Methylococcus capsulatus: one gene and its partner. The protein of the gene in region 2 interacts with the protein of the main gene of each other region in a pairwise test. Links are inferred from orthologs where the notes say so. Each region holds a gene or a part of one and is shown on either strand. Other genes may lie near its edges. The genes, in order: ileS and N4J17_RS06360.

Region 1 (9,321 bases), 1.0 Mb from region 2 along the record:
GGCGAACGCGGTCGAGGCCGACCTGCTCGTCATTCTGACCGACCAGGCTGGACTGTTCGAGCGCAACCCCTCGCTCGACCCCTCCGCGCCGCTGGTCTCACAAGCCGGTATCAACGACCCCCGCCTGGATGGCATGGTCAGCGACAGTCTGAGCGGTCTGGGCCGGGGCGGCATGATCACCAAGCTGCGTGCGGCCCGCCTGGCGGCCCGGTCGGGAACGGCCACCGTGATCGCCAGCGGCAGGGAAAGCGGAGTACTGCCGCGCATCCTCGATGGAGAGATCCTGGGCACACTGTTGATCCCGGACGTTTCCCCCCTGATCGCCCGCAAGCGTTGGATGGCCGGACAACTCAAGTTGAAAGGAAGCTTCGTGATCGACGAGGGTGCCGAACGGGTGTTGCGGGGGGCCGGGAAAAGCCTGTTGCCGATCGGCGTGACCGCAGTGGAGGGCGAATTCCGGCGCGGCGACCTGGTGGCCTGCGTGAATCAGGCGGGACGGGAAATCGCACGTGGACTGACCAACTACAGCTCTGATGAATCCCGTCTCATCATGCGTCAGCCGAGCACACGTATCGAGGAGATTCTGGGATATGTGGATGAGCCCGAACTCATCCACCGCGATAATCTGGTACTGAGCTAACGATAGTGGTGGCCATCCACCCTGGGCGGTGGATGCGTCTATCGGCAATGAACGCCCTTTGCCCCGACCCTCTCCGAGAGGGGAGCCCGGTTGCTGCGAGTTTGACCTCGCAGCGACGGGCCGGGCCCGGCCCCTGCCCGTACTTCTTGGGTTCAGGAAGCAGCCTGCAGCGCCAGCGCCTTAACGCGGGCATTCAGGCGGCTCTTGCTGCGCGCGGCCTTGTTACGATGGATCAAACCCTTGTTCACCGACGAATCGATGATGGGTACCGCCTGCCGGAATGCTTCCTGCGCCTTTGTCAGATCGCCGGAATCCACCGCCAGAATGACTTTCTTGATGTAGGTGCGCAGACGGCTGCGCAGAGCGGCATTGTGTGCACGGTTGTTCTCCGCCTGCCGAGCGCGCTTTTTCGCGGAAGCGATATTAGCCAAGGTCGACCTCTTCTGGGTTGCAACTGTAAGAAAAGCCAAGGATTGTGCTCAGCTTTCCTGCCGGTGTCAACCATAAATTCTGCGTCGGCGAGGCATTCGACCCACCGTTTGATTATACTGAGCTTTTTTAGCCGGAGCTGAACGCTGAGCCGACGTTTGCTGAAATCCACCGCGATGGTGGCTTCCATGACACTGATTTCACGTCTGCTGGGCTTCGTCCGCGACCTGATCATCGCGCGGACCTTCGGCGCCGACGCGGCGACGGACGCGTTCTTCGTCGCATTCCGGATACCTAATTTCCTGCGCCGGCTTTTTGCCGAAGGCGCCTTCTCGCAAGGGCTGGTACCTATCCTCTCGGAACTGCGCGCGGCCAAAGACGCTGCGGCTGCGAGGCAAACCATCGCGCACATGGCCGGAACGCTGGGGCTAGTTGCGGCCCTGCTCACCGGCCTGGGCATGGCTGCCGCGCCCATCCTGACCTTGCTGTTCGCTCCGGGCTTCCATGCCCAGCCCTTCCAATACGGCTGGGCAGTGGACATGCTGCGCATCACCTTCCCTTACTTGTTCTTCGTCATGCTGACGGCCTTTGCCGGGGGTGTTCTGCAGACCTGGGGACAGTTCGCTGTCCCGGCGCTCACCCCGGCTCTGCTCAACCTGGCGATGATCGCCGCCGCTCTGTGGCTGGCGCCGCTATTGAAGCAACCTGTGGAGGCGCTGGCCTGGGGCGTATTCACCGCCGGCATCCTGCAGCTAGTATTTCAGCTTCCCTCGCTCTGGGGTATTCGTCAGCTATCCCTGCCGCGCCCGGCCCGGCGGGACCGGGAGGTCCTGCGCATGTTCAGATCAATGGGACCGGCGATCCTCGGCGTGTCCGCGAACCAGATCAATCTGCTGTTGGACACGCTGGTGGCCTCGTTCCTGGCCTCCGGCAGCGTATCCTGGTTATATTACTCGGACCGGCTGGTGGAACTGCCGCAAGGGCTTCTGGGTGTGGCCATCGGAACGGCCATCCTGCCACATCTGGCCGCCGTCCATCTCGGCCGCGATAGCGACGGTTTTTCCCGGACGCTGGACTGGGCCCTGCGCTGGGTGGCCCTGCTCGGCTTGCCCGCCACCGTGGGATTGATGATTCTCGCCAAACCGCTGGTATCCACTCTGTTCGAGCACGACGAATTTTCCGACTACGACGCGGAAATGGCGAGCCGCAGCCTGATCGCCTATGCAGCCGGATTGCCAGGCGCCATTGCCGTCAAGGCGCTGGCCTCTGGATTCAGTGCCCGCCGGGACGTCCGCACCCCTTTGCGGTACGGCCTCCGCGCGATCGCAGCCAATGGCGTGCTGGCGCCCGTCCTGGCCTTCCTGCTGGCTCCCCATGGCTGGGGCCATGCCGGCCTGGCTGGCGCGACCGCGGCGGCGGCCTCGTTCAATGCGCTGCTGCTGTTCGGCAAATTGCTTGCCGATGGCACCTATAGGCCGGACGCATCCTGGCGCCGCTTCGGAGCCCGTCTGATCATCTCGAATGTCGCCATGGGCGCGCTGCTTACCCAAGCCCTCGAATCGCCTTGGACCGACTGGTCCGCCTCCGAACGCATCGTCCGTCTCGGCCTATGGATAGCGGCCGGCTTCGCCGTCTACTTGATCAGTTTGTTGCTGGCAGGTCTGCGTCCCCGACACCTGCTCCTTTCCGAAAAGGCGTGAATCCGGTCATGCGAGTGATTCATGGCCTTTCCGGCACGATATGCCCTCCTGCCTGCGTCGCCAGTATTGGCAACTTCGATGGTGTCCATCTGGGACATCAGACGCTGGTCCGCCGACTGGCCGACGAGGGGCACCGTCTCGGCCTGCCGGTCGCCCTGGTTCTGTTCGAGCCGCAGCCGCGCGAGTTCTTCGACAAAGACCACTCGCCTCCCCGTCTGATGCGGCTGTCGGAAAAACTGGCCAGACTCGCCGAGCTGCCGGTTGACTGGGTACTGGTGCTGCATTTCGATGAGGGGCTCGCCAATCTGGCGCCACAAGACTTCGTCCGGAGGATACTGGCCGAACGCCTTCACGTCCGCCATCTCATCGTCGGCGACGACTTCCGCTTCGGTCGCGGACGCAGCGGCGACCACGAACTGCTGTGCCGGCTCGGCCGGCTCCACGGCTTCTCGGTGAGCGATACCGAATCGGTGACGGTCGGCGGCGTCCGCGTCAGCAGCACGGGGGTACGGGAGGCGCTCAGGCAAGGCGACATGGCCGGAGCAGCCACACTGCTGGGCCGGCCTTACGCCCTATGCGGGCGTGTGGCTCATGGCAACCAGCTCGGCCGCCGGCTGGGCTTTCCCACCGCCAACATCGAGCTGGGGCGCGAAAACATTCCGGTGCAAGGCGTATTTGCCGTTACAATGGCGGGCATTTCAGCCGCTGCCTGGCCTGGCGTGGCCAACGTCGGCATCCGGCCGACCGTCAGCGGCAACCGCAAGGCCATGCTGGAAACCCATTTGTTCGATTTCGCCGGCGACCTGTACGGGCGCCGGGTGGAAGTCCATCTGCACCACAAACTTCGCGACGAGATGCGGTTCGCCAACCTCGAAGACCTGAAGGAACAGATTGCCCGCGATGCGGCCGCCGCGCGCCGCTATTTCGCGGCAGGCTGACCCGACACAAGACTGCCGACTTTCGACCATGGATTACAAGAGCACTCTCAATCTCCCCCACACGCCGTTTCCGATGAAAGCCAATCTGGCGCAGCGGGAACCCGAACAGCTCAAACGCTGGCGCACGCTGGATCTTTATAAGAAGGTGCGGTCCCTGCGCACCGGCCGGGACAAATTCATCCTGCACGACGGCCCGCCCTACGCCAACGGCGAAATCCACATCGGTCATGCCGTCAACAAGATCCTCAAGGACTTCATCGTCAAGAGCAGAATTTTGAGCGGCCTCGACGCCCCCTATGTGCCGGGCTGGGACTGCCATGGACTGCCCATCGAACTGATGGTCGAGAAAAAGATCGGCAAAGCTGGCTACAAGGTCAGTCCCGCCGAGTTCCGCAAAGCCTGCCGGGAATACGCCGCGGCCCAGGTCGACATCCAGCACCGTGAATTCGTCCGGCTCGGCGTGCTGGGTGACTGGGAAAACCCGTACCTGACCATGGATTTCCGCTTCGAGGCGGACATCGTCCGGGCACTCGGCCGCATTTCCTCGCGCGGCCACCTCGTCAAGGGCGCCAAGCCGGTGCACTGGTGCACCGACTGTGGGTCGGCCCTGGCCGAAGCCGAGGTGGAATATGAGAACAAGCACTCCCCAGCGATCGACGTGCGTTTCACCGTGATCGACGAATACGGTCTGATGGCGCGGTTCCACACCGCCGACGGCGCGCTTGGCGAAGGCCCCCTGTCGATCGTGATCTGGACCACCACGCCCTGGACCTTGCCTGCCAACCAAGCGGTGGCGCTCAACCCGGAAGTGGACTACGTGGTGGTCCAGCGCGCCGACGTCAAGGAGCGGCTGGTGCTCGCCGATGCGCTGATGAAGGACGTGATGCTGCGCTGCGGTGCGGAGGATTACCGCGTCATCGGCTATTGCAAAGGCGCGGCGCTGGAAGGCGCGCAGCTGCGGCATCCCTTCTACGACCGCATCGTCCCTGTGATCCTAGGCGACCACGTCACCCTGGACGCCGGCACCGGCGCGGTCCACACCGCCCCCGGCCACGGCCAGGAAGACTACGCCGTCGGCCAGCGTTATGGGCTTGCGGTGGACAACCCGGTCGGCGACGACGGCCGTTTCCTTCCCCACACCGAGCTGTTCGCGGGTGAACACGTCTTGAGCGCCAACGACCACGTGATCGAGGTGCTCAAAGAGCGAGGCGCGCTGCTGCATGAGGCGCGCATCGAGCACAGCTACCCGCATTGCTGGCGCCACAAAACCCCGGTGATTTTCCGCGCCACGCCCCAGTGGTTCATCGCCATGGACCAAAGCGAGCTGCGCCGCCAGGCCCTGGAGGCCATCGGCCAAGTGCAGTGGATACCGGATTGGGGCCGGGCCCGTATCGAAGCCATGGTCTCCAACCGCCCGGACTGGTGCATCTCGCGCCAGCGTACCTGGGGCGTACCGATTCCGTTATTCGTCCACAAGGAAACCGGCGCCCTGCATCCGGATACCGACCGGTTGATCGAGGAAGTCGCCAAGAAGATCGAAACCCGCGGCATCGATGCCTGGTTCGATCTGGATCCAGCCGAACTGCTGGGCACGGAAGCGGATCGGTACAGCAAGATCACCGATACCCTGGACGTATGGTTCGACTCCGGCGTCACCCACTATGCAGTACTGGCTCGGAACCCCGGCTTGGCCTTCCCCGCTGATCTCTACCTGGAAGGCTCGGACCAGCATCGCGGCTGGTTCCAGTCCTCGCTCATGACCTCGGTGGCAATGACCGGCCAAGCGCCCTACAAAGCCGTGCTGACCCATGGCTTCACCGTGGACGCCGAAGGCAAGAAGATGTCGAAGTCCCGCGGCAACGTGGTGGCGCCGCAGAAGGTCATGCAAACCCTGGGCGCCGATGTGCTACGGCTGTGGGTGGCGGCGACCGACTACCGCGGCGAAATGACGGTGTCCGACGAGATCCTCAAGCGCATCTCCGACGTCTACCGCCGTCTGCGCAACACCGCCCGCTATCTGCTGGCCAATCTCGATGGCTTCGATCCCGCGCTACACCTCGTCAAGCCGGAAGACATGCTGGCCTTGGACCGCTGGGCGGTGGACCGCGCCCTGGCGATCCAGCGGGACGTGATCGACGCCTATGAGAGCTATCAGTTCAACACCATCTTCCAGAAGACCCACCATTTCTGCTCGGTCGACCTGGGCAGCTTCTATCTGGACGTGCTCAAGGACCGGCAGTACACCTGCAAAACGGACAGCCTGCCGCGCCGCTCCGGCCAGACCGCGATGTACCACATCGCCGAAGCTCTGGTGCGCTGGCTCGCCCCCATCCTGAGTTTCACCGCCGAGGAGATCTGGCAATATCTGCCCGGCCAGCGTGAAGAATCGGTGTTTCTTTCCGAATGGTACGACGGCCTGTTCGGCCTCGAGGAAAGCTGCCGCTTCGATCGAGCGTTCTGGGAGCAGCTCCTGACAATCCGCGAGGCCGTCAGCAAAGAGCTGGAAGTCCTGCGGGTCCGCGGCGAAATCGGCTCTTCGCTGGACGCGGAGGTCGAGCTGTACTGCGATCCCTCCATGTTCCAGAAACTGAGCGAGGCGGGTGACGAGCTGCGCTTCGTGCTGCTGACCTCCTACGCGACGATCAAGCCGGCGGCGGAGGCCGGCGCAGGCACCCTGCCGACAGGAGTCCCCGGCCTGGAATTGAAACTCAGCGCCTGCGACAAACCCAAGTGCGTGCGCTGCTGGCACCACCGCCACGACGTCGGGACCGATCCGAATCATCCCGAACTGTGCGGCCGCTGCGTGGAGAACGTCGCCGGGGCTGGCGAAGTGCGGATTTTCGGTTGAGATCGTCCATGTTGAAATGGCTCTGGCTGTCGGTGCTGGTCTTCTCACTCGACCAGCTCACCAAGCAGATCGTCGACGCATCGATGCAGCTGTATGAGACGATTCCACTGCTGCCGGTGTTCCAGCTCACCTACCTACGCAACCAGGGCGCGGCATTCAGCTTCCTGAGCCAGGCGGGTGGCTGGCAGCGCTGGTTCTTCATCGCGCTCTCCGTCGGCGCCACGGTGCTGATCACCTACTGGCTCAAGCACATGGACCGGCGGAAAACCTGGGAAGCGGCAGCCTGGGCCCTGGTACTGGGCGGCGCCGTCGGCAACCTGCTGGACCGTGTCGTTCACGGCTACGTCATCGACTTTCTCGACGTGTTCTACGGCGACTGGCACTGGCCGGCGTTCAACATCGCCGACTCGGCCATCACCGTCGGCATCGGGATGCTACTGATCGATTCGTTCCGCATCCGAAGAGGCGCCTGAAACCAAAGGGGCGCTGCCTCGACCGGCGGCCGAGGCAGGAGGCGTAAGACGGAATTAATCTCGCTCAGGAGACACCAGATGTCCGGCTGCTGAATCCAGAACCGGCCCAGTTTGCGCCGGGTCTCCCCCAGCCATGGGAGACATCGCGAAGCGACGTGGACGTCCGGCGTCGACGATGTTCCTAAAGCACAGGCGAAACACGACAAGTTCGCCGATCCGCCCAGTCACTGGCAACGACCCGGCAACGAAAACACCAACGGCCTGATTCGGGGGTATCTGCCCAAGGGCTAAGACCGCGCCGGCGTCAGCCGGGCCGAACTCAACCGCACCGCCAATCTCTTCAATGACCGCCCGCGGAAATGCCGGGATCGTGAAATCCCCCCAAGTCTTTCAGCAGGAAATATACTCACCTCATGGATCTGCGTTTTTATTTTAGATTTTAAACCGCCGTCCAGGCTCATTCGACGCCCTTTATTCCCCCGATCGGGCCGGTGATTTCGCTTCTCGCATGGCCCTGGCCGCCTCGACCATGTTCGCCAGCGCCTGCTCCACTTCCGGCCATTGGCGGGTTTTCAGACCGCAGTCCGGGTTGACCCACAGCCGCGCCGGATCGACCGCTGCGCAGGCTTTCTCCAGCAAGGCCCGCATCTCGGCGCTGGATGGAATCCTCGGCGAATGGATGTCGTATACGCCTGGCCCGATGTCTCTGGGATAACCGAAGGCGCGGAAGGCCTCCAGCAGGTCCATGGCCGAGCGGCAGGTTTCGAGGGTGATGACGTCGGCATCCAGCTCAGCGATGGCCGGCAGGATGTCGCCGAATTCCGAATAGCACATGTGGGTATGGATCTGGGTGTCGTCGGCGACGCCGCTGGAAGCGAGCCGGAACGCCCGCACGGCCCAGTCCAGATAATCTGCCCGCTCAGCGGCTTTGAGCGGCAGCCCTTCGCGGAATGCCGGCTCGTCGATCTGGATCGCCGCCACCCCGGCGGCTTCCAGGTCGGCCACCTCGTCCCGGATCGCCAGCGCGATCTGCAGGGCGGTCGTCGCGCGCGGCTGGTCGTCCCGCACGAAGGACCATTGCAGCATCGTTACCGGCCCAGTCAGCATGCCTTTGACGGATTTTTTCGTCAGGCTCTGGGCGTAGCCGATCCATTCCACCGTCATCGGCTTAAGTCTTGCCACGTCGCCGTAGATGATGGGCGGCTTGACGCAGCGGGAGCCGTAGCTTTGCACCCAACCGTGCTTGGTGAAGGCGTAGCCGGCCAACTGCTCGCCAAAATACTCCACCATGTCGTTGCGCTCGGCCTCGCCGTGAACCAGCAGATCCAGCCCCAGGGCTTCCTGCCTGCTCACGGCTTCGCGGATGGCGGCCCGCATCGCATCCCGGTAGGCGGCCCCGTTCAATTCGCCGCTGCGGTGGGCGGCACGCGCTTTACGGATCGCCGGCGTTTGGGGGAACGAGCCGATGGTGGTGGTCGGAAATGGCGGCAGCCGCAGCCTCTCCCGCTGCAGTGTCCAGCGTTCGGCGAACGGCGAATAGCGGCTGAAATCGGCATCGCTCAAACCCTCCAGCCGCCGCTTGACGGCGGGGTCATGAGTCAACGGCGATTGCGCCCGAGCCTGCAGCAAGCGCACCTGTTCCGCGAGTTCCGTGGCGATGGCCTGCCGCCCCAGGCGCAGACCTTTGTCGATCACGGCCAGTTCCTCCAACTTCTGCACGGCGAAGGCGAGCCAAGCCTTGATCTCGGGATTCAGCGAGGTTTCCAGGCCCAGGTCCTGCGGCACATGCAGCAGGGAGCAACTGGGCGCGAGCCACAGCCTCTCCCCCAGCACCGCACTGACGTTTTCCGCCAGATCCAGCGCGCGACGGAGGTCGGTGCGCCAGACGTTGCGCCCGTCGATGAGGCCCAGGGAAAGCACTTTGTCCTCCGGGAAATCCTTCATGAAATCCGCGACCTGTTCCGGCGCCCGCACCGCATCGATATGCACCCCGGCGACAGCCGAGGACTTGAGCCATACCGCGTGCTCCGCCACTGATGCGAAATAGGTCGCCAGCAACAGCTTGGGACCGGCTTCCGCCAGGGAGGCATAGGCCGGCGCGAAGGCTTCGATCCATTCCTGCGGCAGATCCAGCCCCAGGATCGGCTCATCCATCTGCACCCAGTGCACGCCTGAGGCCTGCAGACGCCGCAGGATCGCGGCATAGGCCGGCAGCAGCCGGGGCAGGAGTTCCAGGCGGCTGAAGCCGGCCTGCTTTTCCTTGCCCAGGTAGAGATAGGTCAGGGGACCGATC
Region 2 (4,005 bases):
ACGTCCAAGGCTGCTATGTAGAGCTGATGCGTCTGCTGGATCTGATCCGCTTCGATCCGGCCGCGGACCGCCTGCTGTTTACGGGTGATCTGGTCAATCGCGGGCCCCAGTCGCTGGAAACCCTCCGGTTTATCCGCTCGCTGGGAGCCGCGGCGGTCACGGTGCTCGGCAACCATGACCTGCACCTCTTGGCGGTGGCCTGTGAGGTCTCCCGGGTGAAGCACAAGGACACCTTCGGCGATGTGTTGGAAGCCGACGATCGGGACGAGTTGCTGGAGTGGCTGCGTACCCGCCCGCTGGTGCACCGGGAGGGCGGCTATTGCCTGGTCCACGCCGGTATCCCCCCTTGCTGGAGTGCGGAAACGGCTTTGGCCCGGGCCGGCGAGGTCGAGACGGTCCTCGCGGGCGGGGACATCGCCGGATTTTGCCGGCAGATGTACGGCGACCAGCCCGACCTCTGGTCTGAGGATCTGGCCGGATGGGACCGGCTCCGTTTCATCACCAATGCCTTGACCCGCATGCGCTATTGCGACCGGAGTGGCCGGCTAGATTTCAGGCAAAAGGGGGCGCCGGGGCGGCAACCGGCTTCCCTGGTTCCCTGGTTCGAAGTTCCGGGCCGAACGCCGCCGGGAGCTACGATCGTGTTCGGGCACTGGTCCACGCTCGGCTATTTCGCCGGTAGGGACTGTTACTGTCTGGACACGGGCTGCCTGTGGGGCGGCGAGCTTACTGCGCTGAAACTGGATGAGACTTTACAGCGATATGCCGTGCCATCGCTGCACGGGGGGTACCAGAAACCCACCTTGACGGAATAGCCGGCTCGGGGCTGTGGAGCAGCCGATGTGGTAGGTAGTAGGCGACATCCCTGTCGATTACGGCTCGTGCTTGTCGCAAGGCGCTCCACGCGAAGGTACACATTCCGACGCGGAAGATGCGCGTCGGAGGACTTGGATCAAGGAGCGTGTTTGTAGGCGGAGTTGGCTGCGTCTTCCTCAATGGCTTTGGCGGCAGTGACGTATTTGCCGTGTTCACTGCTCTTGACCATGGCGAGCGTCACGACGACTGCGATGACCAGACCCGCGATGTAAAACCAGAAATAATCTTTCTCTTCTTTGGCGTCGTTCATGGTTACTCCTCATATTGTTTTGGTGACGCTGTATTAAGCCAGCGTTGACAATATATAGAGACTCTCTGGCTCCTTCTTTGACGGGGGTCAAGGTTTCGACGGATGCAAGCCGCCGAGCCTGGGCTCATGTCAACTGCGCTAGGGCTTCAGCGATCCGTTCCCGCGAGTTCTCGAGGTCTTCCGGCGCGGCCGGCACGATGGCAGGCAGCGCGGTGATTTCCAGCGTATTGAGGATCAGTTGGCCGGGGGAGTTGAAATACTGCACCCACCACACCTTTGGCAAGCGGGTCAGGCTCACGCGGCAATCGCCGTAGCCCCGGGACAGAATGGAAAGGCCTGCGGTTCCCAGCGTGTCGATCAGGAATTTTGAATCTTCCGGTGTCAGCGGCAGCAGCGACAGGTTGATGACATGAGGACGATCGGCCGAACAGTCTGCCGAATGGTCGAAGATCTCCGTCAGCAACGCCGGGGCATTCATCAAACCTTCCGGAAAGACTTGAGGACACTGCGGCGGCTCATCGGCGGTCAGACGCTCGGCCCATTCGTACACTGCCTCCGGCGCAGGCCCGGTTTCGACGTCGTCCCGCCGCAACCGACCGTCGACGTAATGCTGTATGCGCCAGACTCCTGCGAACACCGATTCCCGGATCACCAGCCGATCACGCGGCCCGGCGATATTTATCAGCACCTCGCCTTCGCCGAGCACTTCGTCGACAAAGCGCCTGCTCGCAGGATCGCGGGCAGCGAGATTGACGCGGCCCGGGGCGCCGCCGAGCCGCTCGATCACTGTCCGCAGCACGGCGCGTCCGCCGCCGGTTTCCTCCCGGCTCAGCGCGTGCAAAAGTGGCGGCGTGAAGGTCGCCATGGCTTCCGGCATGGGTGGATAGGCGCATTCGGGGTCATCAGGCGGGCGGATGAGCGGTGTGTTTCCGGTCGCTATGAAAGCAAAATCGTCTTGCATGGAAGATCCTTGGAGATGTCGGAGTCCCGGGCGGGGTGGGTCGTCTTGCGTGGATCGCCTGGTAGAAAGCGGACATCGCCGATGCGGCAAGCGGCTTCGGCCGAAGGTCGCTGGCGTTCGTACTGCGTCATCTCCAGGGCATCGGCCGTGCAGTCCCCAGCGGGCCGGCGCCAGCCGGGCAGGCCGAGTTCTGCGCAGAAGGCGAGTATCCTGGCGATGGCGGGTTCGAGTTGCGCCTTGACGGGCGGCGTCAGGCTGCCGCCAAAGTCCTCCATGTCGACCGGCTGCACGCCCACCAGGTAAAGTCGCTCAGGCCCTTGCCCCATCAGCTTGCACAAGGCCAGCACCTCTTGGAAGCTGACCTGGTGCAGGCTGGTCTTGCCTGAATGCAGGTAGGCGGGCACGTCCTCGTCCCGGGCTTCTAGCAGCGATGCCGGTGCCTGGCCGAAATCCACCGCGTCGGCGACGATGAGTACCTCGCTTTCCTGGACGTAAGGGATCAGCGCCAGCCCTTGGGTGCCGCCGTCCATCACGGTGACGTTCTCAGGGAAAACGTAATCCCGCTGCAATGCCTGGGCGACGCGCACGCCAAAGCCCTCGTCCGCCCATAGCAGATTGCCGATGCCTAAGATCAGGACGCGGGGAAGCATCGGATCACGGACGCTCGTCCTTCCATACCCGCCAGCCGTCGATCATGGTGGTGGTGACGGACTGGCGCGACAAGTGCTGTTCCCTCACCGCCACGTAGACGTGGACGAGCGTGAAGATCACCAGGTACCACATGCCCAGATGATGCAGGCTGTGGACCTGCTGGCTACCGCCCAGGGCGGGCAGCACCCAGCCGAAGGCATTGGCGGCCCAACTTCCCGTGCCCAGCCCCTCGCCATATAGGGCGAAGCCGGTCGCGATCATGAAGAGGCTCCCGAGCACATAGAACAGGAACATGGCCAGCCCGGCAAGCGGGTTGTGGCCCGCGTGCTTGCGGGGCTCTTCGACCAGAAACAGGTACCAGCGGACCTCGTGCAGCAGCGCCTGCCACCAGTGGACGTCGTGGATGCGCGGCGCGAACAGCTCGCGGGCATACCGGTTGCCCACCAGCGCCCAGTAGGCGCGGCCGATCAGGCCGACGGCCAGCACATAACCGGCGGAGAAGTGAGCGAAGCGGATGTAACCCATCAAGTAGTGGTCGCTGGCCTCGCCGGAAGTCACCACCGGCGGCCAGGCTATCAGGAAGCCCGTGACCACCAGCACGACGATGGCGAGGGCGTTAACCCAGTGCCACAGCCGTACCGGCTTCTCGTAGACGTAGACCGGTTCGCTAAAACTATCGACGCTCGCCATGGCCGCAGACCTCACAATGTTTGCGTCAGCAGCGCCAGCCCCATGGCGCCCATCGCCGCGCCGCAGCTGCGGTACCAAGCCGGCTTTGCCAGCAGCCACACGCCCAGGATGACGCCGGTCAGGTGCAGCAGGCCGGTGGCGGTGATGAAGCCTACGGCATAAGTCCATCGTTTGGCATCCAGGCCGATCTCGGCCCCGTGTGCATAGCCGTGGAACAGTGCGAACAGGCCGACCAGGCTCAAGGCGGTGAACTGCGATAGGCGGACCTTGCCCGCCACTAGCAGTCCGAGCAGTACGACCGAGGCGGCGACGCCGGTCTCGGTGTGAGCCAGCGGAGTGCCGGCTGCGCCCAGCCATCCGCCCAGCCCCATGACCGCCATGAACGCCAGGGGCAGCAGCCACACCCGCCGCGGCGCAACGGTGACCGCCCACAGCCCCACGGCGATCATGGCCAGGAGATGGTCGGTGCCGAGAAAGGGATGGATGAAGCCGGACACGAAGCCCTCGACGGGATGCGCGCCGGTATGGGCGAGCGCGACGGGGCTCAGCGCCAACAGACTCGCCGTTCCGAACCAAT

Evidence for each region.
Region 1: the proteins of N4J17_RS06360 (region 2) and ileS interact in binary tests that used the Escherichia coli proteins (3 or more experiments, as listed by UniProt). The link is inferred for Methylococcus capsulatus from one-to-one orthologs.

What each region holds. Positions count from the first base shown.
Region 1 is NZ_CP104311.1:283,388-292,708, forward strand. What follows is about bases 3,385-6,755. They hold ileS (isoleucine--tRNA ligase), read left to right. Parts: upstream 3,385-3,735; coding sequence 3,736-6,555; downstream 6,556-6,755. Other genes in these bases: ribF (bifunctional riboflavin kinase/FAD synthetase), read left to right, coding at 3,385-3,707; lspA (signal peptidase II), read left to right, coding at 6,564-6,755. In the rest of the region: proB (glutamate 5-kinase), read left to right, coding at 1-640; rpsT (30S ribosomal protein S20), read right to left, coding at 793-1,071; murein biosynthesis integral membrane protein MurJ, read left to right, coding at 1,258-2,769; more of ribF, read left to right, coding at 2,778-3,384; more of lspA, read left to right, coding at 6,756-7,028; metE (5-methyltetrahydropteroyltriglutamate--homocysteine S-methyltransferase), read right to left, coding at 7,500-9,321. UniProt on the Escherichia coli protein: Catalyzes the attachment of isoleucine to tRNA(Ile). As IleRS can inadvertently accommodate and process structurally similar amino acids such as valine, to avoid such errors it has two additional distinct tRNA(Ile)-dependent editing activities.
Region 2 is NZ_CP104311.1:1,297,634-1,301,638, forward strand. Bases 901-3,867 are described here. They hold N4J17_RS06360 (HyaD/HybD family hydrogenase maturation endopeptidase), read right to left. Parts: upstream 2,738-3,867; coding sequence 2,063-2,737; downstream 901-2,062. Other genes in these bases: N4J17_RS06350 (hypothetical protein), read right to left, coding at 953-1,126; N4J17_RS06355 (hydrogenase expression/formation protein), read right to left, coding at 1,251-2,087; cybH (Ni/Fe-hydrogenase, b-type cytochrome subunit), read right to left, coding at 2,742-3,428; N4J17_RS06370 (HupE/UreJ family protein), read right to left, coding at 3,440-3,867. In the rest of the region: N4J17_RS06345 (symmetrical bis(5'-nucleosyl)-tetraphosphatase), read left to right, coding at 1-815; more of N4J17_RS06370, read right to left, coding at 3,868-4,005.